DNA from 3 places in the Kitasatospora sp. NPDC048365 genome. Region 2 is predicted to be linked to each of the others. Evidence: riboswitches for the same ligand, from Rfam matches in the RefSeq annotation. Region 2 holds a riboswitch; each other region holds the start of a gene.
What was found. A riboswitch is a leader RNA that binds a small molecule or an ion and turns the genes downstream of it on or off. The one in region 2 is predicted to bind cyclic di-AMP.

Region 1: another riboswitch for cyclic di-AMP. It lies ahead of ACGFX4_RS26910 (transglycosylase family protein); the one in region 2 lies ahead of ACGFX4_RS02670 (hypothetical protein).
Region 3: another riboswitch for cyclic di-AMP. It lies ahead of ACGFX4_RS38290 (transglycosylase family protein); the one in region 2 lies ahead of ACGFX4_RS02670 (hypothetical protein).

What each region holds. Positions count from the first base shown of each region.
Region 1 is NZ_JBICYJ010000029.1:92,490-99,304, reverse strand. Features, by position in the region: gene ACGFX4_RS26920 (sirohydrochlorin chelatase) at 1-755, shown strand, start outside; gene ACGFX4_RS26915 (hypothetical protein) at 833-2,965, opposite strand; cyclic di-AMP (ydaO/yuaA leader) riboswitch at 3,204-3,366, shown strand; gene ACGFX4_RS26910 (transglycosylase family protein) at 3,374-4,597, shown strand; gene ACGFX4_RS26905 (hypothetical protein) at 4,708-4,908, shown strand; gene ACGFX4_RS26900 (LacI family DNA-binding transcriptional regulator) at 4,976-6,019, opposite strand; gene ACGFX4_RS26895 (glycoside hydrolase family 13 protein) at 6,021-6,815, opposite strand, start outside.
Region 2 is NZ_JBICYJ010000002.1:199,389-206,203, forward strand. Features, by position in the region: gene aceB (malate synthase A) at 1-413, opposite strand, end outside; gene ACGFX4_RS02655 (IclR family transcriptional regulator) at 605-1,399, shown strand; gene ACGFX4_RS02660 (hypothetical protein) at 1,474-1,788, opposite strand; gene ACGFX4_RS02665 (hypothetical protein) at 1,866-2,348, shown strand; gene ACGFX4_RS02670 (hypothetical protein) at 2,345-3,688, opposite strand; cyclic di-AMP (ydaO/yuaA leader) riboswitch at 3,694-3,870, opposite strand; gene ACGFX4_RS02675 (esterase/lipase family protein) at 4,016-5,275, opposite strand; gene ACGFX4_RS02680 (ribonuclease domain-containing protein) at 5,489-5,884, shown strand; gene ACGFX4_RS02685 (carbohydrate binding domain-containing protein) at 6,091-6,815, shown strand, end outside.
Region 3 is NZ_JBICYJ010000066.1:10,090-16,904, reverse strand. Features, by position in the region: gene ACGFX4_RS38305 (helix-turn-helix transcriptional regulator) at 69-932, shown strand; gene ACGFX4_RS38300 (class I SAM-dependent methyltransferase) at 1,132-1,749, shown strand; gene ACGFX4_RS38295 (peptidylprolyl isomerase) at 1,826-2,494, shown strand; cyclic di-AMP (ydaO/yuaA leader) riboswitch at 2,786-2,931, shown strand; gene ACGFX4_RS38290 (transglycosylase family protein) at 3,015-4,103, shown strand; gene ACGFX4_RS38285 (diiron oxygenase) at 4,122-5,015, opposite strand; gene ACGFX4_RS38280 (pseudouridine synthase) at 5,103-6,032, opposite strand; gene ACGFX4_RS38275 (SpoIIE family protein phosphatase) at 6,254-6,815, shown strand, end outside.

The DNA of each region.
Region 1 (6,815 bases), on a different contig from region 2:
GGCCCGACGCCCGGCCCGTCGTGGACGAGCTGCTCTCCATCGTGCGCGGCGAGCAGCCGGGCATCGAGATCGCGGCCGGCTACCTCGGGGGCGAGGACGCCGACACCGTCGCCGGGCTGATCGCCCAGGCCCTCGACGCCGGTATGCCGGCACCCGTCCTGGTGCCGCTGCTCCCCGGCCCGCACGGGTTCCTGGAGGAGCTGCACCGGCTCGCCGCCGAGACCGGCGCCGTCGTCACCGACACCCTCGGCCCGCACCCGCTGCTCGCCGAGGCCGTCCACGTGCGGCTGTCCGAGGCCGGGCTGGCCCGCGCCGACCGCGCCCGCCTCTTCGCCATCACCACCGCCGCCGACGGCGTGGTGCTGACCACCGCCGGCGGGGAGGACGCCGCCGCGTCCGCCGGGATCACCGGCGTGCTGCTCGCCGCGCGGCTCGCCGTGCCGGTGGTCGCCGCCGCCCTGGACGTGCCCGGCTCCGTCGCCGCCGCCGTCGAGCACCTGAAGGCGACCGGCTCCGAGCGCCCGGCGCTGGCGCCGCTGGTGATCGGCCCCGAGGCCGACCCGGAGCTGCTCGCGGCCGCCGCCGAGGAGACCGGCTGCCCGAGCGCGGCCCCGCTCGGCGCGTACCCGACGGTGGGCCAGCTGATCGCCTCCACCTACCTCGCCGTCCTGCCGGCCGCCCCGGTCGAGCAGCAGGCGGAGCACGCGGAGCAGAGCGGGTCGGCGGCGCACGCCGGGGAGCCCGCGGCGGAGTAGTCCGGGAATCCCGGAACAGACACGAGGAAGGGCCCCCGCGGGGGCCCTTCTTCACGTCGCGGCACCTGCCGGCGGGCTCACGGCTGCGTGCGGGTGGTCCTGCTCGCCGCGTCCGGGAGGGTGAGGGTCAGCGGCGCGACGGCCTTCTGGACCGGCGGCGCGTCCGCGGGGGTGCTGGCCGCGTTCCACTGGGGGACGGCGGTCGGCGCGGTGCCCGGCTTGCTGAGGGCGACCGCCTGCCCCTGACCCGCCTTGCGGAACAGGATCCGCTTGGGCGCGGGCGCCTCCGGGTCGAGCCAGACCTCGTTGCCGCCGAACTCGCAGTCGAGCACCGCGATGTCGTCCGGCTTCCCCTCCGGGTCGGCCCGGAAGGCCACGCCGGCCTTGCGGTAGCCGGTCATCCGGCACCGGCTGATCGTCACGGTCTCGCCCGCGAGCTGGTGCTTGGCGGTGGCGACCGCGTAGTCGGACTGCCCGGCGGCGTCGATCAGCAGGCCGTCGAAGCGCGTCCCCTTCTCCCGCCCCAGCGCGTGGACCGCCACTCCCCCGCTCGCGTTGCCGTACAGCACGCTCGACAGGTAGTCGAAGTCGTTGAGGTAGGCGCCGTGCTCGATGCCCCAGCCGCCGTTGTGGTAGGCCACGAACTGGGCGACGGTGTGGTGGTGCTGGGCGTTGAGCCAGACGAAGATGCCGTTCTCCAGGTTGTTGTGGGCCAGGCAGCGCTCGAAGGTCCACACCCCCTCGCTGGTCTCCGGCCACTCGTACCCGGAGGCGCCGGTGGCGCCCTGCACGCCGACCGCGACGCAGCCGCGCGCGCTCGAACCGCTGCCCGCGCCCAGGCTGAAGCCCGTCAGGCGGTAGGCGCGCGGGTTGGGTTCGAAGACGGTGCGGGAGGCGACGCAGGCGTCGTACGCGATGTCGTCGGACGGGCCCTGCGGGGTGCGGGTGTCGAGCGGACCGTCCCACCAGTAGGCGTCCTCCCAGGTCTCGTGGCTGATGCACGATCGGAAGGTGATGCCGTGACTGGCGTGCGGCACGAAGGCGTGGTTGCCGGTGTCGCGGACCACCACGCCCTCGACCACGGTGCCCCGGGAGGAGTCGGCGAGCATGTGGAAGTGCAGCCCGTACCGGCCCAGCACCGGTTCGGTGACGGGCTGTCCGTTCCACTTGTCCTTGCCGGCGGCGCGCGGGCCGAGCCAGCGCAGCGCGGCGTGCCGGACGTCGGCGTGCCGGGAGCTGGTGATGTGGATGTGGGCGCGGCCCTCGGCGGTGCCCTCGACCCGGACGGTGCGGGTCAGGTTGAGCACCTCGGCGCCGAGGGTGAGCCCGGCGCCGACGGCGACCCGCGGGTGGGCCCGGCGCAGCGGTGCGTCGAGGGTGACGGTGGCGCCGTCGACCGAGCGGACGGTGGCGTAGTCGTAGGCGGTGGAGAAGCCGTCCGTGTCGGGGGCGAGGGTCGGGGTGATCGCCAGCTCGTCGCCGGCCCGCCACCCTTCCGGGGCAGTTGAGAGCTTGATGGTGGTTTCGCCCGGTTTGAGCGCCGTCGCGGCCCGGACCCAGGCGGTCTTGGCTGCGCCGTCGAGCCGGAGGTAGCCGGTGCCGGCGACCCACAGACCGGTGTCGCTGCCCACCAGGGCCATTCCGCCGCCCTGGAAGCGCTTCTCGTCGACCTTCGGGAAGCGCAGGGTGTGGATGGCCGCCCCGGTCGGCGCGAGGGCCAGGGAGCCGCGCACCTCGACGTTGCCGGCGCTCGCCAGCGCCAGGGTCTGCTCCCGGGCGAAGACCAGCGACCCGGTGGGCTCGATCAGCAGCGAGCCGACGGCGGCGTCGGTGTCGAGCAGCACCCGGTCGGCGATCCGGACGGCCGTGGTGGGGCCGGGCACGGCGCCGCCCCAGCCGGCCGGGTCGGACCAGCGGCGGCCGGACTCGTCGACCGGCGGCGGAGGTTCGCTCGGACTGGGCGGCGGGGCGCCGTGGGTGTGCTCCGCCGAGGGGGCCGGGGAGGCCGTCGCGGGCAGCGGGGGCGCGGGTCTGCGGGTCTTCGCGTCGGCGAGGGACTGGCGCAGCACCTCCCCGCCGGTCACGGCGGCGACCGTCCCGACGGCCAGCCAGGCGAGCATCCTCCGGCGGGCGACCGGCCTCCGGTGGCGGGCCGGCCGGGGAGCAGGGTCTCCCGGATCCGGCGGCGGCGCATTCTCAGTGGGCGTCATCGGCTGCCCCTCCCGCGGGCTCCGCATCCGGCGCTGTCGCCTGAAGCATAGGCAGCTCCCTCCTACGGCACGGGTGTTGCGCGAAAGCGGTCGAATCCGACCGGCTCCGCCTGCAAAAACGCCATGTGAGGTATATCACACCTATTTGCAGTTTCAACTTAACTCTGCCTAACGTGCTGCCCACGTTCGTGGTCACACGGACCCATCCCACCCGGAACGCCGAGTCCTGCCGCCGGGTCGGTCGGCAGCGCTCAACGCACCACGGCAGGGGCGGGGGAACCAGGTAAGTCGCCCGGGACGAGGTCAGACCTCCCCCGGGCTTGGGGTGAAGCCGTGCTTGCACGGCCGGGCAACTCCAGCCCGAATCCGACAGCTCACCTCGCAGGCGTGGGAGAGGAACACGTCTTCATGCTGTCCGCAAACGCCAAGCGCGCCCGACGCGCCATCGCCACCACCGGCGTGGTGGGCCTCGGCCTCTCGATCCCGTGCCTGCTCTCCGGCACCGCCTCCGCCGCCTCGGTGTCCACCTGGGACAAGGTCGCGCAGTGCGAGTCGACCGGCGACTGGTCCATCAACACCGGCAACGGCTTCTACGGCGGTCTCCAGTTCACCTCCAGCACCTGGGCGGCGTTCGGCGGCCACGCGTACGCGCCGCAGGCCAACCAGGCCACCAAGGCCCAGCAGATCACCGTCGCCGAGAAGGTGCTGGCCGAGCAGGGCCCCGGCGCGTGGCCGGTCTGCTCCGTCAAGGCGGGGCTCACCAAGGGCGGCGAGGCGCCGCAGGTCGACGCCGGCACCCCGAGCACCGGCTCCACCGTCCAGGCCGCCCCCAAGCCGCAGGCCCCGAAGCAGCAGGCGCCGAAGCAGGCCACCCCGCAGCAGGCCGCCCCGAAGCAGGAGGCCCCCAAGCCGCAGGCCGCCCAGCCGCAGGCCGCCACCGAGACCTACACGGTCGCCGCCGGTGACTGGCTGTCGGCCATCGCCGAGAGCCACCACGTCGACGGCGGCTGGCAGCGCCTGTACGAGCTCAACCGCTCGGTGCTCACCGAGGGCCCCGACATGATCTACCCGGGCCAGCAGCTCGCCCTGGGCAACGTCGCGGTGGCCACCCCGGCCAAGCCGGAGACCGCCACCAAGTCGTCCTCCTGGAACGGCTCGTGGAAGTCCGCCGGGACCTCCAAGAGCGCCGCCTCCACCACCGCGCCGGCGAAGACCACCACCGCCAAGACCACGACCGCCGCGAAGAGCACCACCGCGGCCGTGAAGGCCACCGGCTCCAAGGCCGCCGCGATCGACTTCGCGCTGTCCAAGCTGGGCCAGGCCTACATCTACGGCGGCGCCGGCAACGGCGGCTGGGACTGCTCCGGCCTGACCCAGGCCGCGTTCCGCCAGGCCGGCATCTCGCTGCCCCGCGTGGCCGCGGACCAGGCGGACTACGCCACCCGCGTCTCGCTGGACAACCTGCTCCCGGGCGACCTGCTGTTCTGGTCCAACAACGGCGGCAACTCGGGCGTCTACCACGTCGCCGTCTACATCGGCGACGGCAAGTACGTCGAGGCGGCCAACCCGCGCGCCGGCGTGCGCACCGAGACCGTCGCCAACTGGGCGCCGGACTTCGCCGGTCGCGTCTGACCGCAGGCGCGGTGAGCGCCGCCCGCTGCCCCCGGAGAGCCTGGTCGGTTCCGGGGGCAGCGGCCTATGCTTCGGCCCACCAGCCGTCCCGCAGAAAGCCAGGAGCCGCCATGGCCAAGGTGACCGTGTCCCTCGACGCCGACCTCGCCATCGAGGTGATGCTGCTGGCCGGCACCAAGAGCCCGCAGGACGCCGTGGAGCTGCTCGTCCGCGACTTCCTGGCCACCCGGCGCCGGACCGAGGCGCGGACCGGCGACGCGGCCGACGAGAGCCGTCTGGCGGCCCCGCAGGCGCCCGTCCAGGAGGGCTGAGGCAGCCGGGGGACAACGCCGAAGGGCCCCGGAGAGAGACCGTCTCTCCGGGGCCCTTCACGTACGCTCAGCGCGCGTTGGCGCCGGTGGAGCCGCGCATCACCAGCTCCGGCTGGAACATGAACTCCGAGCGCTGGCCCGGGTTCCCGCCGACCTCCTCCAGCAGGGCGTCGACGGCGGCGGTGGCCATCGCCTCGACCGGCTGGCGGATGGTGGTGAGCGGCGGCTCGGTGAACGCTATCAACGGCGAGTCGTCGAACCCGACCACCGAGACGTCCTGCGGCACCGACAGCCCGCGCTGGCGGACCGCGCGGATCGCGCCGAGGGCCATCATGTCGCTGCCGCAGACGATCGCCGTGCAGCCCTTGTCGAGCAGCGCGTTGGCGGCCGCGTGGCCGCCCTCCACGCTGAACAGGGTGTGGTGGACCAGCGCCTCGGCCTCCTCCGGGGAGGCGCCGAGCAGCTGCCGCACGGCGGCGGTGAAGCCCTCGATCTTGCGCAGCACCGGGACGTACCGCTTCTGGCCGACCGCCAGGCCGATCTTCTCGTGCCCGAGTTCGACCAGGTGCTGGACGGCCATCGCCATCGCGGCCCGGTCGTCCGGCGAGATGAACGGCGCGGCGATCTTCTCGCTGAAGCCGTTGATCAGCACGAACGGGACCTGGCGACCGGTGAGCTTGGCGTACCGGTCGTGGTCGGCGGTGGTGTCGGCGTGCAGGCCGGAGACGAAGACGATGCCCGCCACCCCGCGTTCGACCAGCATGTCGACCAGTTCGTCCTCGGTCGACCCGCCCGGGGTCTGGGTGCACAGCACCGGCGTGAAGCCGTGCCGGCTGAGCACCTGTTCGATCACCTGGGCGAGAGCGGGGAAGATCGGGTTGCTGAGCTCCGGGGTGATCAGGCCGATCAGACCCGCGCTGCGCTGTCGCAGCCGGGTGGGCCGCTCGTACCCGAGCACGTCGAGTGCGGCCAGCACGGTCTGCCGCGTGGTCGCGGACACACCCGCCTTGCCGTTGAGGACGCGGCTGACGGTGGCCTCACTGACCCCCGCCTGCGCCGCGATGTCGGAGAGTCGCGCCGTAGTCACGATCCCAGAGCCTATTGCAACCATGTCAGACCGCCCACCAAACGGTGCTGTCCGCCGGAAGAATCGCCTCACCGTCCACCGCGACGGTCTCGGTGGAGGAGAGCAGGATACGGCCGGGGGCGGCGATCCGGACAGCCTCGCCCGTCGTGTTGACGGTGCACACGAACGAGCCCTCGGCGCTGTCCCGGCGGAAGGTCAGGGTGCCCTCCGGCGACTCCAGCCAGGCCACCTCGGTGCCGCCGCCGAGCGCCGGGTGGGCCCGGCGGACGGCCAGCGCGGAGCGGTAGAGCTCCAGGGTGGAGGTCGGGTCACCGGTCTGGACCTCGACGCTCAGCCCGGCCCAGGAGTCGGGCTGCGGCAGCCAGCTGGGGCCGCCGGCGTTCGGGCCGAAGCCGTACGGCGCCTCGGTGCCCGACCACGGGATCGGCACCCGGCAGCCGTCGCGGAAGCCGTCCTGGCCCTCCGCCCGGAAGAACGACGGGTCCTGGCGGACCTCGTCGGGCAGGTCGGTGACGTCCGGCAGGCCGAGCTCCTCGCCCTGGTAGACGTACGCCGAGCCGGGCAGGGCGAGCATCAGCAGGGAGGCCGCCCGGGCGCGGCGCAGGCCGAGCTCGCGGTCGCCGGCGGTGCGGATCTGGGTGCCCAGGCCCGGCTCGTTGGCGAACCGGGTGGCGTGCCGGGTGACGTCGTGGTTGGACAGCACCCAGGTGGTGGGGGCGTCGACCGGGCGCATCGAGTCCAGCGAGAGGTCGATCACCTCACGCAGCTCGTCGGCCGCCCAGGAGGTGCCCAGGTACTGGAAGTTGAAGGCCTGGTGCAG
Region 2 (6,815 bases):
CCGGAGACCACGTTCTCCCAGGTGGGGGCGGTGGCGTCCTCGAAGTCGGCGAGCCAGACCTTGGCGCCGGAGTTGAGGGCGTTGATGACCATCTTGCGGTCGGTGGGGCCGGTGATCTCGACGCGGCGGTCCTGGAGGGCGCGGGGCGCCTCGGCGACCTGCCAGTCGCCCTCGCGGACGGCGGCGGTGTCGGGGAGGAAGTCGAGGGTGCCGGCGGCGGCGATCTCGGCCCGGCGGGTCTTGCGTCGGGCCAGGAGTTCCTGACGGCGTCCCTCGAAGGCGCGGTGGAGGCCCACGACGAAGGCGACGGCCTCCGGGGTGAGCACCTCCTCGGCGCGGGGGACGCGCGGACCGGCGACAGTGACGACCGGGGCGGCGGGGGCAGCGCCGAGTGGTCCCTGATCTGCAGCCATGGGCAGGACACTCCTTGGACGGTTGTGATCGCTCGGGATGTTCCGGTGGGAACTTCCCGGATCCGAACCCTGCCTACCGGCGGGTTCTGTTCTGTAAGGTGGAGACTAGTTTCCGCGATACAGAATTTCAACGGTTTGTTGAGCTAGATCGCAGGGACTCTACTCCTCCTCCGACAGTGAAGGGAACGCCGGTGGTCAGCACCCCCGCCACAGCTCCGACAGGCAACGACCGCGCGGGCGGCGGCGTGCAGTCGGTCGAGCGCGCCTTCCTGCTGCTGGAGGCGCTGGCCGACTCGAGCGGCATCGCCACCCTGAGCGAGCTCTCCACCACCTCCGGTCTGCCGATGCCGACCATCCACCGCCTGATCCGTACCCTCGTTCAGCAGGGCTATGTCCGGCAGGACACGGCGCGCCGCTACACGCTCGGCCCGCGGCTGATCCGGCTCGGCGAGACGGCCGGCCGGCTGCTCGGCAGCTGGGCCCGCCCGTACCTGACCGAGCTGATGGAGGCCACCGGCGAGACCGCCAACCTGGCCGTCCTGGAGGGCGGCGAGGTGGTGTACGTCGGGCAGGTGCAGTCCCGTCGCTCGATGCGGATGTTCACCGAGGTCGGCCGCCGGGTGCAGCCGCACTGCACCGGCGTGGGCAAGGCGCTGCTGGCCCAGCTGCCCGAGGAGGAGGCCCGGGCGCTGCTCGGCACCGGCCCGCTGCAGGCGCACACCGCGTACACCGTGACCGACCCGCAGGACCTGATCACCCAGCTGGGCACGGCCCGCGAGTCCGGGTACGTGGTGGACGACCAGGAGCAGGAGATCGGGGTGCGCTGCATCGCGGTCGCGGTGCCGGGCGCGCCGACGCCGACCGCACTGTCGGTCTCCGGCCCGGAGGCGCGGATCCGCGCGCTGGAGGCGCAGGCGGGCAGCGCGGCGCTCGTCCCGGTGATGCGTCAGATCGCCTCCCGGCTCGGCGAGGTGCTCGCGCCGTAGCGCGGACGGCGCGACGGCCAGACGGGACATCAGGAGCGCCACGGCCACCACAGCCGCCACGGCCGTCGACCGCGTCAGTCGGACAGGTCGAGGTCGCCGACCTGGGCCACCGTCACCTCGAAGACGGCGAGCACCGGATCGGCCCCGGCCTCGCGGAACAGGCGCGGCGCGGCGGCGGTCTTCGGGTCGGCCCGGACGGCCTCCAGGGTGGCCAGGTCGCGCCACAGGCTCTGGATCCGCCAGTGCCGGTCGCTGCCCTTGAGCAGCTCGGTGCGCAGCAGCCCCTCCGGCAGCGGGCCGGCCACCAGCTGCCGGTACGCCTGGACGAAGCCGGCCTCCCGTTCGGCCGCGACCTCGCCGCTCACCTCGCTCAACACGCGACCAGTCATCGTGTCCACCTCCGCTCGACAGGGCCGTGCGCCACTACTGTGAGTATGCAGGTGGGCACCGACAGTGGGAGTGGAGCATGGCCGTGCGGGTGATGCGGGGGCCCATGGTTCTGGCGATGGCGGCCGCGGCGGCCCTGGGGACGACGACCGGGACGGCGGCGGCGCTGCCCTCGCACGCGGACCTGCAGGTGGTCCGGCTCGACCCGGACCCGGCCGCGCCGGGCGGGCTGACCACGGTGCACGCCTTCGTCGCCAACGGCGGACCGGACCGGACGGCCTCGCCGTTCACCGTGCTGGTCGACCTGCCGGCGGGCTTCACCGCCGAGGGCCCGTTCTTCCCGGAGAACTGCACCGTCTCGCTGGCCGGCCACCTGGTCCGCTGCACCTTCCCGGCGGGCCTGCCGGCGCTGCGGACGGCGACCGCGCTGATCCCGGTCCGGGTGAACGCGTACGTGCCCCCCGGCACGAGGGCCGAGGGGCACGTACGGGTGGCGGGCGCGGACGACACGGTCCCGGCGAACGACCGGACGGCGTTCACGCTGACCGTGCGGGCCGACTAGCGGTAGACGCGGACCCAGTCGGCGGCGAAGCTGATCGGCGCGGAGCCGGACGCGGCCGGGTGGTACTGGCCGGCGCTCAGCGACAGGTTGAGGATCAGGTACGCGGACCAGCCGGTGCCGACCCCGGTGCCGTCGGAGAACACCTTCTTGCCGTTGACGTACCAGTCGACGGAGTCGGCGCCGTAGTAGGTGCCGATGGTCACCCACTGGTCCTTGGCGATGGCGCTCGCGTCGGTGTAGTACTTCGAGCCGGACTTGACGTGGTTGGTCAGCTCCAGCAGGTTCGGGTTGTCCGGGTGGTACTCGAAGGAGTCGATCTCGCCGTTGCCGTTCTTCCAGGTCCACAGGGCGGGCCAGGCGCCGGTGCCGGCGGGCAGCTTGACCCGGGTCTCGGCGTAGTCGCCGGTCTTCACCTGGAAGCCCTGGGAGGAGTACTCGGTGGTGAGCAGGCCGGTGTCCCAGGCCTGCTTGCCGTTCTCCAGGGTGTGGCCGGACGGCTTGGCGGTGAAGGTGGCGACGCCGCCGGAGACCTGGACGCCGCTGGTGGTCAGCCAGTCGAGCTTGTTGTCGTCCGGGTTGTGGTTGCCGTAGCGGTAGGCGCTGGACTTGTCGCCGGTCCACTTGGAGCCGTACGCGATGGCGCTGTCGAACTCCTCGGACCAGGTCAGCGCCTTGCCCGGGATCGGCGAGCCGGTGCCCGCGGCCGGGGCGGTCGGCGCGGTCGTCGGCGTGGGGGCGGCCGTGGGCGTCGGGGTCGGGGTCGGCGTCGGCGCGGGGGTCGGCTTGACCGTGGGGGTGGGCGCCGGGGCCGGGGTGGTGGCGCCGGCGGCGGCCACGGTGAGGGTGCGCGAGGGCAGGTTGTGCCAGGCGTTCGCCGAGTCCTGCCAGAAGCCGAACTGGGTGTAGGTGCCGGCCGGCAGGGTGCGGGCGGCGCTGGTGAAGGTGGTGCCGCCCGGGCAGATCTGCACGTTGCTCGCGTTGCCGGGGAAGTCCAGGTTCCGCCCGGCGGCGTCGCGCACGCCGACGCCGAGCGTCTTGGCGGTGAAGCAGGAGGAGGAGTGGACGGTCAGCGAGGCGGTCGTCGAGACGGCGGCGGCCATCGACTCCGGGGTGAGCCGGTCCTGGGTGACGGTCGCGGCGGCGGACGTGGCGCCGGCGACGGCGGCGGTCGTGGCGGCCGAGGTCGCGGGGGCCGCGGTCGTCGGGGCGCTCCAGGCGGACGGGGTGGTCCAGGCGGACGGGTTGAACCAGGCGGCCTGGGCGCTGCCGGCGAGCGGCGCGCCGATCAGGGCGGCGGCACCGGCGACGGCGCCGATGCGGGCAGGACGGGAGAGGCGCATGACGGGGTTCCTCCGCGACGCCTGCGAGGTGAGCTGTCGGGTTCGGGCCCTGAGGCGGCCCGGCCGCGCGCGTGCGTGCGTGCGGCTTCACCCCTAGCCGTGCCCGGCCGTCCCGGAGGGAGCGGAGGGCATGGCGACGTACCTGTGGGTCCCCCGCTCCTGTCCAGTGGTGGTCAGCGAAAGCCCCCGGCGGGTGGACAGGATTCGGCGTCCCGGCGGTGGCGTGCCCGGTGCGAGCACCCGAGCAGGCTAGACAGATTGTCGACAGAGCGACAACCGGCCCGGGAGAGACAAGCGTCACACCGCGGGCCGGCGGGACTGCCCTGGTCAGGCGAGCCAGGAGGTGATCTGCTGGACGGCCGCCGGGGCCCAGGCGAGCTCCATGTGGTTGAGGCCGCCGAGCAGCGCGGTGCCGCCGACGGTGGGGATGCCGGTGGTGTCCAGGGCACTCGCGGTGAACACCAGGCCGTCGCTCGGGCCGCGGCCCTCGTTGAGGATCCCGGGGATGTCGGCCGAGCCGCCGGCCAGCAGGTAGGTCCGCACGGAGGCCGGAATGCCGGCCCGCTGCAGCGGGGCGATCAGCGACCCGGCGTCGATCGCGGCCTGGATGCCCTGGCCCGAGGTGTAGAAGCCCTGGCCGCCGTAGTAGGTGGTCCACCAGTCCTGGGCGGTGGAGTCGACGCCGTACCGGCCGTCCCAGCGGGCGAGCAGCTGGCGCTGGCCGGGGAAGCAGTCGTACCCGCCGCTGGGCAGCACGCCGAGGCAGGGCTGCGCGGTGTAGCTGCCGTAGCAGGTCATGTACAGGTGCGGGGAGGGCGCGTTGGCGGTGCCGCCGCAGGCCGGCCAGGTGGCCAGCGAGAAGGCCCAGCCGTGCGCGTACGTGTAGTCCAGGCCGCCGTGCGGGCCGCCGAGGGTGATCAGACGCCGGACGTCCCCGGCGTAGGCCCGGCCCCAGGACGGCCGGACCGAGGAGACGTACGCGCGGGCCGCGACCTCGCCCTTGCTCCAGGCGACCACGTCGACCTGGGCGACCCCCAGCCTGGCCCGGATCAGCGCGATCGCGTCGCCGACCGCCTGGGCCTGGAGCAGGTTGTCGCCCTGCTTGTGGGCGAAGTTGATCGCGAAGACCCGGTGGCCGGAAGCGGCCAGGTTCTGCGCCAGGCCGGTGGAGGGGCAGCCGGACGCGCCGCAGCTGCCGGTGGCGCCGGGGTCGGCCCAGGCCCGGTCGGCGTTGTCGTTGGCGCCGTGCACCAGCAGGACGGGGGTGGTGATCGGGCCGGTGTTCCAGCCGGTGCCGCTGTAGAGCAGGAAACGGCCGGAATAGGGCTGCCGGACGCCGCCGAACCAGGTCAGCCGGGCGCCGTCCTGGTCGCCGCGGCCGTCCGACGGGTACTGCTCGGCGCGGAAGCCGGTGGTGGTGTCCAGGTAGCGCTCGACCCGGTCCCAGCCGTTGCCGGGCGCGGTGAAGACGGCCTCCTGCGCGAGGTACGGGGGCGCGGCGGCGTGGGCGGGGACGGTGCCGATGCCGAGCAGCAGCAGGGCGGCGGTGAGCAGGGCGGTGCACAGGGACCTGACGGGGTGGGGCATCAGGGGTCGCCTCCTCGGGGGCGGCAGGGTGACGTGGAGTCAGGTCACGGTAGGCGCGGCGCGGCCGGAGACCCATGTGACAGGACCACACCGAGGGCTCGCTGCTGATGGCGGTCCGCCACAAGTCCCCCGGGTTCCCGGGGAGTTACCCGAAGATGAAAAATTGCGGCAACGTCTTTCGCGCGGACCTGACAAGCCCCCACACTGGCTCACATGCGAATCACTCTACGCGCGTTGAAGACCCGCGCCGCTTCCGTCGTCGCCGTCGGCATGCTGACCCTGGCCCCGACCGCCGTGTTCGCCACCGACGCCCACGCCACCGTCTCCGGGAACGTGTGCCGCACCGCCCTGCCGAGCCAGGCCCGGGACACCCTGGCCCTGATCGACAAGGGCGGCCCGTTCCCCTACTCGCAGGACGGCATCGTCTTCCAGAACAGAGAGGGCGTCCTGCCGGCCAAGGCCGGCGGCTACTACCACGAGTACACCGTGATCACCCCGGGCAGCTCCACCCGCGGGGCCCGACGGATCGTCACCGGCGCCGTCTACCACGAGGACTACTACACCTCGGACCACTACGCGACCTTCTACAAGGTCAACTGGAGCTGCTGACCCGAGCGTTCCTTCCCCTGCCCGCCCGCCCCGCTTCCCCCCGGGGCGGGCGGGCCCTTTTCGTCGCGGTCGGTCCACGACTCTTTACGTGGCGTTGACGGCTCGGTACGCTCCCCGCAACATCTTGCAGGAACTTGCGCAAGAGGACCCTCATCCCCCACCCGACAGGCCGCGCCCCAACCGCGGCCCGCCACGAGGAGTCCCCTGTGGACCAACGACCCCGCCACGTGCGGCGGCGCCATCCGATCCTGGCCGTCCTCGCGGTCATCGCCGGCCTGGTCGCCGCGCTGCTGCCGGCCATCACGGCGCACGCCGCCACCACCGCCACCGTCTACTACAAGCCGGCCACCGGCTGGACCGCCGTCAACCTCCACTGGGCCCCCACCGGCGGCGCCTGGACCACCTCGCCCGGCGTCGCCATGACGCCCGCCTGCACCGGCTGGTACAGCAGGACCGTCGACCTGGGCAGCGCCACCGGCCTGCAGGCCACCTTCAACAACGGCGCCGGCACCTGGGACAACCACGGCGGCGCCAACTACCAGCTCGGCAGCGGCATCTCGGCCGTCTCCGGCGGCACCGTCACCACCACCGACCCGTGCGCCGCCGCCACGCCCACCTCCGCCACCGTCTACTACTGGACGGCCACCAAGAACTGGTCCGCCTACTACCTGCACTGGGCGACCACCGGCGGCACCTGGACCACCTCGCCCGGCACGAAGATGGCGGCCGCCTGCACCAACTGGGTCAAGCTCACCGTCGACCTGGGCACCTCCCCGACCTGGCAGGCGACCTTCAACAACGGCGCCGGCACCTGGGACAACAACGGCGGCACCAACTACCAGCTCGGCACCGGCCTGATCACCGTCAAGGACGGCGTCATCGCCCACTCCGACCCGTGCGCCGACACCCCGCCGCCGGCCACCGGCACCCC
Region 3 (6,815 bases), on a different contig from region 2:
GACTGCCGGTCCCAGGGAAACGGGTGGCGCCGGACCGGGCGTGCGGTGGTATCACTACCGGCATGGGGATGGACCGCGATCAGCTCGCCGACTTCCTGCGCCGGTCCCGGACCCGGCTGGGCCCGCTGGACGTCGGGCTGCCCGAGGGGCCGCGGCGGCGCACGCCCGGGCTGCGCCGCGAGGAAGTGGCCGTGCTCGCCGGAATGTCCGCCGACTACTACGTGCGCCTGGAGCAGGCCAGGAGTCCGCAGCCCTCGGACCAGATGCTGGCCGCGCTGACCCGGGCCCTGCGGCTGAGCGTCGACGAGCGCGACCACCTGTACCTGCTCGCCGGCCACCGCCCGCCGGAGGCGGACCGGGCCGGGGAGTACCTGCGGCCGAGCCTGCTCTACCTGCTCGACCGCCTGGACGGCGTCCCGGTGCAGGTCCTCAGCGATCTGGGCGACCTGCTGGCGCAGAACGAGCTGGCGCAGGCGCTGTTCGGCTGCGTCTGCTCGGTGGCCCGCCCGGACCGCAACCTCGTGCTGCGCTGGTTCTCCGACCCGGTGGTGCGTGAGCGCCTGGCCCCCGAGGAGCACGAGGAGTACGCCCGGCAACTGGTCGCCGACCTGCGCGCCGCGGTCGTCCGGCGCGGCACCGACGAGGCGTCCCGCGGCCTCCTCGCCCGGCTCCGGGACTCGGCCGCCGGGGCAGAGTTCGCGACGCTCTGGGAGCGGCACGAGGTGGCGGTGCGGACCTCGCACCCGTACCGGCTGGTCCATCCCGAGCTGGGCCGGATCGTCTTCGACTGCGAGGTACTGGCGACGCCGGCGGCCGACCAGCGCCTGCGTGTCTTCACGCCGCCGCCCGGCGGCACCGAGGCCCTCGACCTGCTGCGCGCGCTCGGCCCCGGGCATCGGCACTGCGCCGAGGCCGCCCCCCGCGGCTCCTAGCCTCCGCGCCCCGACCGCTCATCGGGCCCTCCGGCTCCTGCACCGACGCACGGAACCCGCGCGCCGCGCCCCTACCCGCGTCGGCGGCCCGCTGCCGGTGCTCGGCGACGGGGCCCGGCTGGGGCCGCCGGTTCCACGCCGCCGGCTCGCCCGCCGGATAGTCTCGGTCTCCCGACGAGCACCGCACCGGAGGCACGCCTTGGACAGCAGCGCCTGGGACACCCGCTACCGAAGCTCGGAGCTGGTGTGGGGCACCGAGCCCAACCGCTGGGTCGCCGCGGAGACCGCCGACCTGACGCCGGGGCGGGCGCTCGACCTGGCGGCCGGTGAGGGCCGCAACAGCCTGTGGCTGGCCGCCCGGGGCTGGCGGGTGACCGCGGTGGACTTCTCCCCCGTCGCGCTGGGCCGGGCCCGCACGCTCGCCGCCGCGCTGCCCGCGGACAACGCCGCCCGGGTCGAACTGGTCGAGGCGGACGTGCTGGCGTACGAGCCGGAGGCAGCCGGGTACGACCTGGTGCTGATCGCCTACCTGCAGCTCCCCGGCGAGCAGTTGGGGTCGGTGCTGGTGCGTGCGGCCGGGGCGGTGGCGCCGGGCGGCACGCTGCTGGTGGTGGGCCACGACTCGACCAACCTGGCCGAGGGCGTCGGCGGGCCGCAGGACCCGGCGGTGCTGTACCGCCTGCCGGAGGTCCTCGCCACCCTCGCCGACACCGGCCTGACGGCCGTTCGGGCGGAGCGGGTCCGCCGCCCGGCGACCCGGCCGGACGGGACGGCGGGCGAGGCGGTCGACACACTGGTGCGCCTGCGCCGGGCGTGAATCCGGCACGCTTGGCGGCCGGCCGGACGGGGCATGAATGACGGGTCCACGCCAACTCCATCCGGAAGGCCGCCCCGTGAACCGCAAGTCCATGGCCCTGCTCGCCGCCGTCGCCACCCTGCCGCTGGCCCTCTCCGGCACCGTCGCCGCCGCCCAGCCGTCCGGCTCGGCCGCCGCCGCGTCCGCCGCCTGCAGCTACACCCCGGCGGTCCCGGCCGACAACTTCAAGGGCATCCCGGTGTTCGACGCGAAGCAGGCGGCGAAGCCGTACAGCGCGACGCTGCGCACCACCCAGGGCGCGATCACGTTCAAGGCGCTGACCGACAAGGCGCCGTGCACCACGTTCTCGTTCCGGTTCCTGGCCGAGCGCGACTACTTCGACCGCAGCCACTGCCACCGGCTCACCACCCAGCGCATCTTCGTGCTGCAGTGCGGCGACCCGACCGGCACCGGCAGTGGCGGTCCCGGCTACTCCTTCCCGGACGAGAACCTGGAGGGCGCCACCTACCCGGCCGGGACGGTGGCGATGGCCAACGCCGGCCCGAACACCAACGGCAGCCAGTTCTTCTTCGTCTGGAAGGACACCAAGCTCTCGCCCGCCTACACGCCGTTCGGTCGGGTGACGGCCGGGCTCGACGTCCTGCAGCGGATCGCGGCGGCCGGCGAGGACGACCAGAACAACCCGGGCGACGGCTTCCCGAACCTGCCGGTGAACATCCGTCACGTCGCCATCACCAAGCGCTGACCGGACCGACACATCCGTCCGGCCGCCGACCGGGCGTCAGCGGCCGGACCGTACCGCGGTTCGACCTTCGCGCAAGCGAGTTTCGAACGGCCGCGCGGGGCGGCGGTGTGCGGACGGGGCTTGTGGGGTGGCTGTGGTTTGTGGGCGACGAAGGTGGACGGCCCGTGACGGGGCTGTGATCCTGGCGGTATGAGCTTGTGATTGGCTGCCCGGGTTGAATAGTCTCCGTGCAGCCCGCACACGCGGGCCCCGTGCGCGGAAACGCCGAGCCCTGTCCGCCGCGCTCCCGGGATGCCCAACACACCACCTGGGGCAGGGGTGGGGGAACCAGGTAAGTCGCCGTCCCCGACGGCTCGGGGTGAAGCCGCCTCCCGGCGGCCGGGCCACCTCCCGGTCCGAACCCGACAGCTCACCTCGCAGGCGTGCGGAGAGGGACGTCCTCATGCTCTTCACGGGTCCGGGTCGGCACCGCCGTCCCACCCAGGCGGAGAAGGCCATTGCGGTCGCGAGTATCGCGGGCGTGGGCCTGGCACTGCCCCTGCTGGCCGCCACCGGAGCGCAGGCCGCGCCGACGCCGGTCTGGGACAAGGTCGCGGGCTGCGAGACCGGCGGCAACTGGAGCGCGGACTCCGGCGACGGCTACCACGGCGGCCTGCGTTTCACGGACTCCACCTGGGCGGCGTACGGCGGCACCGAGTTCGCGCCGAGCGCGGACCGGGCGACCCGCAGCCAGCAGATCGCGGTGGCCGAGCGGGTGCTCGCCGCCGAGGGCGAGGGCGGCTGGGGCACCTGCGCCCAGCAGGCCGGCCTGTCCCGGGACGGCGTGACCGGCGTGGTGGACGTCAACGACTCGGCGGACGAGACCGGCTCGCTGCGCGGCAGCCGCGGCGTCGACATGGTGAACGCGGCCCAGGACGGCTCGCTGCCCGCCGCGCACACCACCCCGGTCTTCTCCGGCCTCCCGGGCTGGGACCCGGTGTACAGCGTGTACTGGTACGAGCAGGACGGCGGCTGGTTCTGGACCAGCCACCACTCGGTGTACGAGCACCACGTCAGCTCGGCCGCCGCGAAGGCGGCGAAGGCCGCACAGGACGCCCGGAACGCGCAGGGCACCACGGCGCCCGCCACCACCGCGCCGGTCGCCCCGGTGGCTCCGGTGGTCCCGGTCGACCCGACGCTTCCCACCGCGCCGGTCACCACGACGCCGACCCTGCCGACCGACCCGACCGGGACCCCGACCGACCCGACCGTCCCGCCGGTCACCGTCGACCCGACCGCGCCGGTCACCGGCGACCCGACGCTGCCGGTGGCGCCGCCGGTCGACCCGACGGCGCCGGCGACCGGTCCGACCACCCCGACGGTCCCGGGCGCCGACGCCACCGCTCCGGCCGCGCCCACCGCGCAGCCGAGCTCTCCTGCCACCGAGTCGGCCCCGCCGGCCGCCACCCCGAAGGCGTACACGGTGCAGGCGGGCGACACGCTGGCGTCCATCGCCCGCAACAACGGCCTGCAGGGCGGTTGGAAGGGGCTCTACGAGGCCAACAAGCTGGTCGTGGGCGAGAACCCGGACCTGCTCAAGCCCGGCCTGGTGCTCCAGCTGGGCCAGTGACGGCCTGCGGGCCGCCCGTCAGTGGATGACGCCGGCGGCCCGCAGCAGCCAGCGGTTGGTGCGGCCGACCAGCCCGGCCCGGTCGAGGACACCGATCACCTTGGCGGCCATCTCCACCTTGGTGGCCCGCCAGTGCGGGTTGGCCTTCGCGGCGGCGCTGCCGACCTCGGGAGCGATGCCCACGGCGCGGTACAGGCGCGGGTGGATCAGGCTGACGGTGGCGAAGTAGACGATCAGTCCGATGAACAGCTGCTCGTAGCGGCGCCGGACCGGCCCGAGCCGGCGCCGCACCAGTTCCTCGCGCGCATAGCTGATGTGCCGCGACTCCTCGATGACGTGGATCCGCGAGACCTGCCGGGTGAGCGGCTGGAGCGTCTCGTCGGCCATCAGTTCGCGCTGGAAGGCGTCCAGGATCTCCTCGACGTACATGGTGCCGCCGAAGGTCTGGCTGTGCGTGGAGATCGCCTTGAAGAGCCGTCCGAGGTTGTGCGCCACCGGGCGCGCGCCGTACGCGGGGACGCCCATCCAGCTGATCATTTTGGCGAACATCACCGAGTGCCGGCACTCGTCGCCGATCTCGGTCAGCGCGTACTGCACGTGCGCGGAGGTCGGGTCCTGGTCGAAGGCGTGCCGCAGCAGCATCTGCATCAGGATCTCCTCGAACCAGATGCCGACGCTGGCGATCGAGGCGGTCTCGTGCTTGCTGAGCTCGATCCGCCGCTCCTCGTCCAGCGTCTCCCACAGCGGGGTGCCGTAGAGCGAGAGGCGGTGCGGCGGGCAGTAGTAGCGGCCGGGCTCGGGGGCGGAGTCCCAGTCGACGTCCTTGAGCGGGTCGAAGGAGAGCTTGGCGGACGAGGCGAGCAGGCGTTCGGCGGTCCGCTCGCGGTCGCGCAGGCGGGTCGTCTCGGGCATGGGGGATCTCCTTCGCGGCGCGTACGTGTCCGTGCCGCGAAGGTAGAAGTTATTAGACCCACCGTCAATACACCGCGCAGAACCCGGCTACCCGGGCCACCCCGCCAGCGTGCGGCGGCTGCGGAAACAGTGCTCCTCCCCGCTCACCGGATCGGTGAACTCCAGCGACCGGGCCAGCAGTTGCAGCGGCGCACCGAAGTCCTCCGGCTCGGACGCGGGCCGCACCACGGGGTAGATCGGGTCGTGCAGGATCGGCACGCCCAGACGGTTCAGGTGCACCCGCAGCTGGTGGGTGCGGCCGGTGTGCGGCAGCAGCCGGTAGAGCCCCAGGCCCTCGCGGTGGCCGACCAGCTCCACCCGGGTCTCCGCGTTCGGCTCGCCGGGCACCTCGTACGCCGCCATCTCGCCGCGCACCTTCACGATCCGGCTGCGCACCACCGCAGGCAGCTCCAGCGCGGGATCGTGGCGGGCCACCGCCCGGTACTCCTTGCGGGCCAGCCGGCGCTCGAACAGGCCCTGGTAGGCGCCCCGGTGGCGCGGATCGGCGACGAACAGCACCACGCCCGCGGTCAGCCGGTCCAGCCGGTGGGCGGGGCTGAGCGCGGGCAGGTCCAGGTCGCGGCGCAGCCGGGCGAGCGCGGTGTCGGTGACGTGCGAGCCGCGCGGGGTGGTGGCGAGGAAGTGCGGCTTGTCGGCGACCACGATCCGCTCGTCGCGGTACAGGACCTCCACCTCGAAGGGCACCGGCTCCTCGTACGGGGTCCACTCGCGGTGGAACCACAGGTACCCGCCGGGGGTGAACGGGGTGTCGGCGTCGATCGGGCCGTGAACGGCGACGAACTCGCCGCGGGCCAGCATCCCGGCCACCCGGTCCGGTCCGACGGCGCGGCCGTAGCGCTCGCGCAGGTAGTCGGCGGCGGTCGGCCACGGACCTTCCTGCGGCAGCCTGACCCGGACCGGGTCGATGCCGTCCCGCTGCGGCAGCGGGCTCGCCGGCACCCCTGACCTGCGCCCCACAGTCCACCACTCCCGCCGCTCGACCCGTCCGCCCACCCTACCCACCGCGCGGCGCCGCCCCGGGCGGGCCCGGGGTGCGTGGACGGCCCGGGGCGGGGAAGAAGCCCCCGTGCGGCGCCTGGCCGCCCGGTGACCGGAACGCCTTCGGCTCCGTACGGGACAGCGGCGGGCCGCCATGGGAACATGGCAGGGCGGAGCGCCCAGTGAGCGGCAGGTGGCCGATGGACACCGACAAACAGGGCAGGATCCCCCAGACCCGCCGGAACCCGGCCCTCGCCGGAGCCGACGAGCAGGCCTTCGACGGCCTGCTGACCATCCCGATCGCCACGGCGCTGATCGCCGAGGACGGCCTGATCCTGCACTGGAGCCCGGACGCGGAGGCGCTGCTCGGCTACCGCGCGGACGAGGCGGTCGGCTCGCCGGCCGCGCAGCTGCTGGTCACCGCCGAGCAGCGGCCGGAGGTGCTGGCGCTGTTCCGGGACATCGTCCAGGGCCGGGCGTGGTCCGGTGTCTTCCCGGTGCGCCACCGCAGCGGGCACCACGTGAACCTGGAGTTCCGCACCCACCCCATCGCCGGGCCGGGCGGGCGCCCGCTGGTGCTGGCGGTGGCCTCGGACGTGACGGCGCTGCGCCGGCTGCAGGCGGACCTGGCGGTGCTGGACGGGTTCTTCACCCAGTCCCCGGTGGGCATGGCGGTGTACGACGCCCAGCTGCGCTTCGTCCGGCTGAACGAGGCGCTGGCGAAGATCAACGGCCTGCCGGTCGACGCGCACCTGCGCCGCC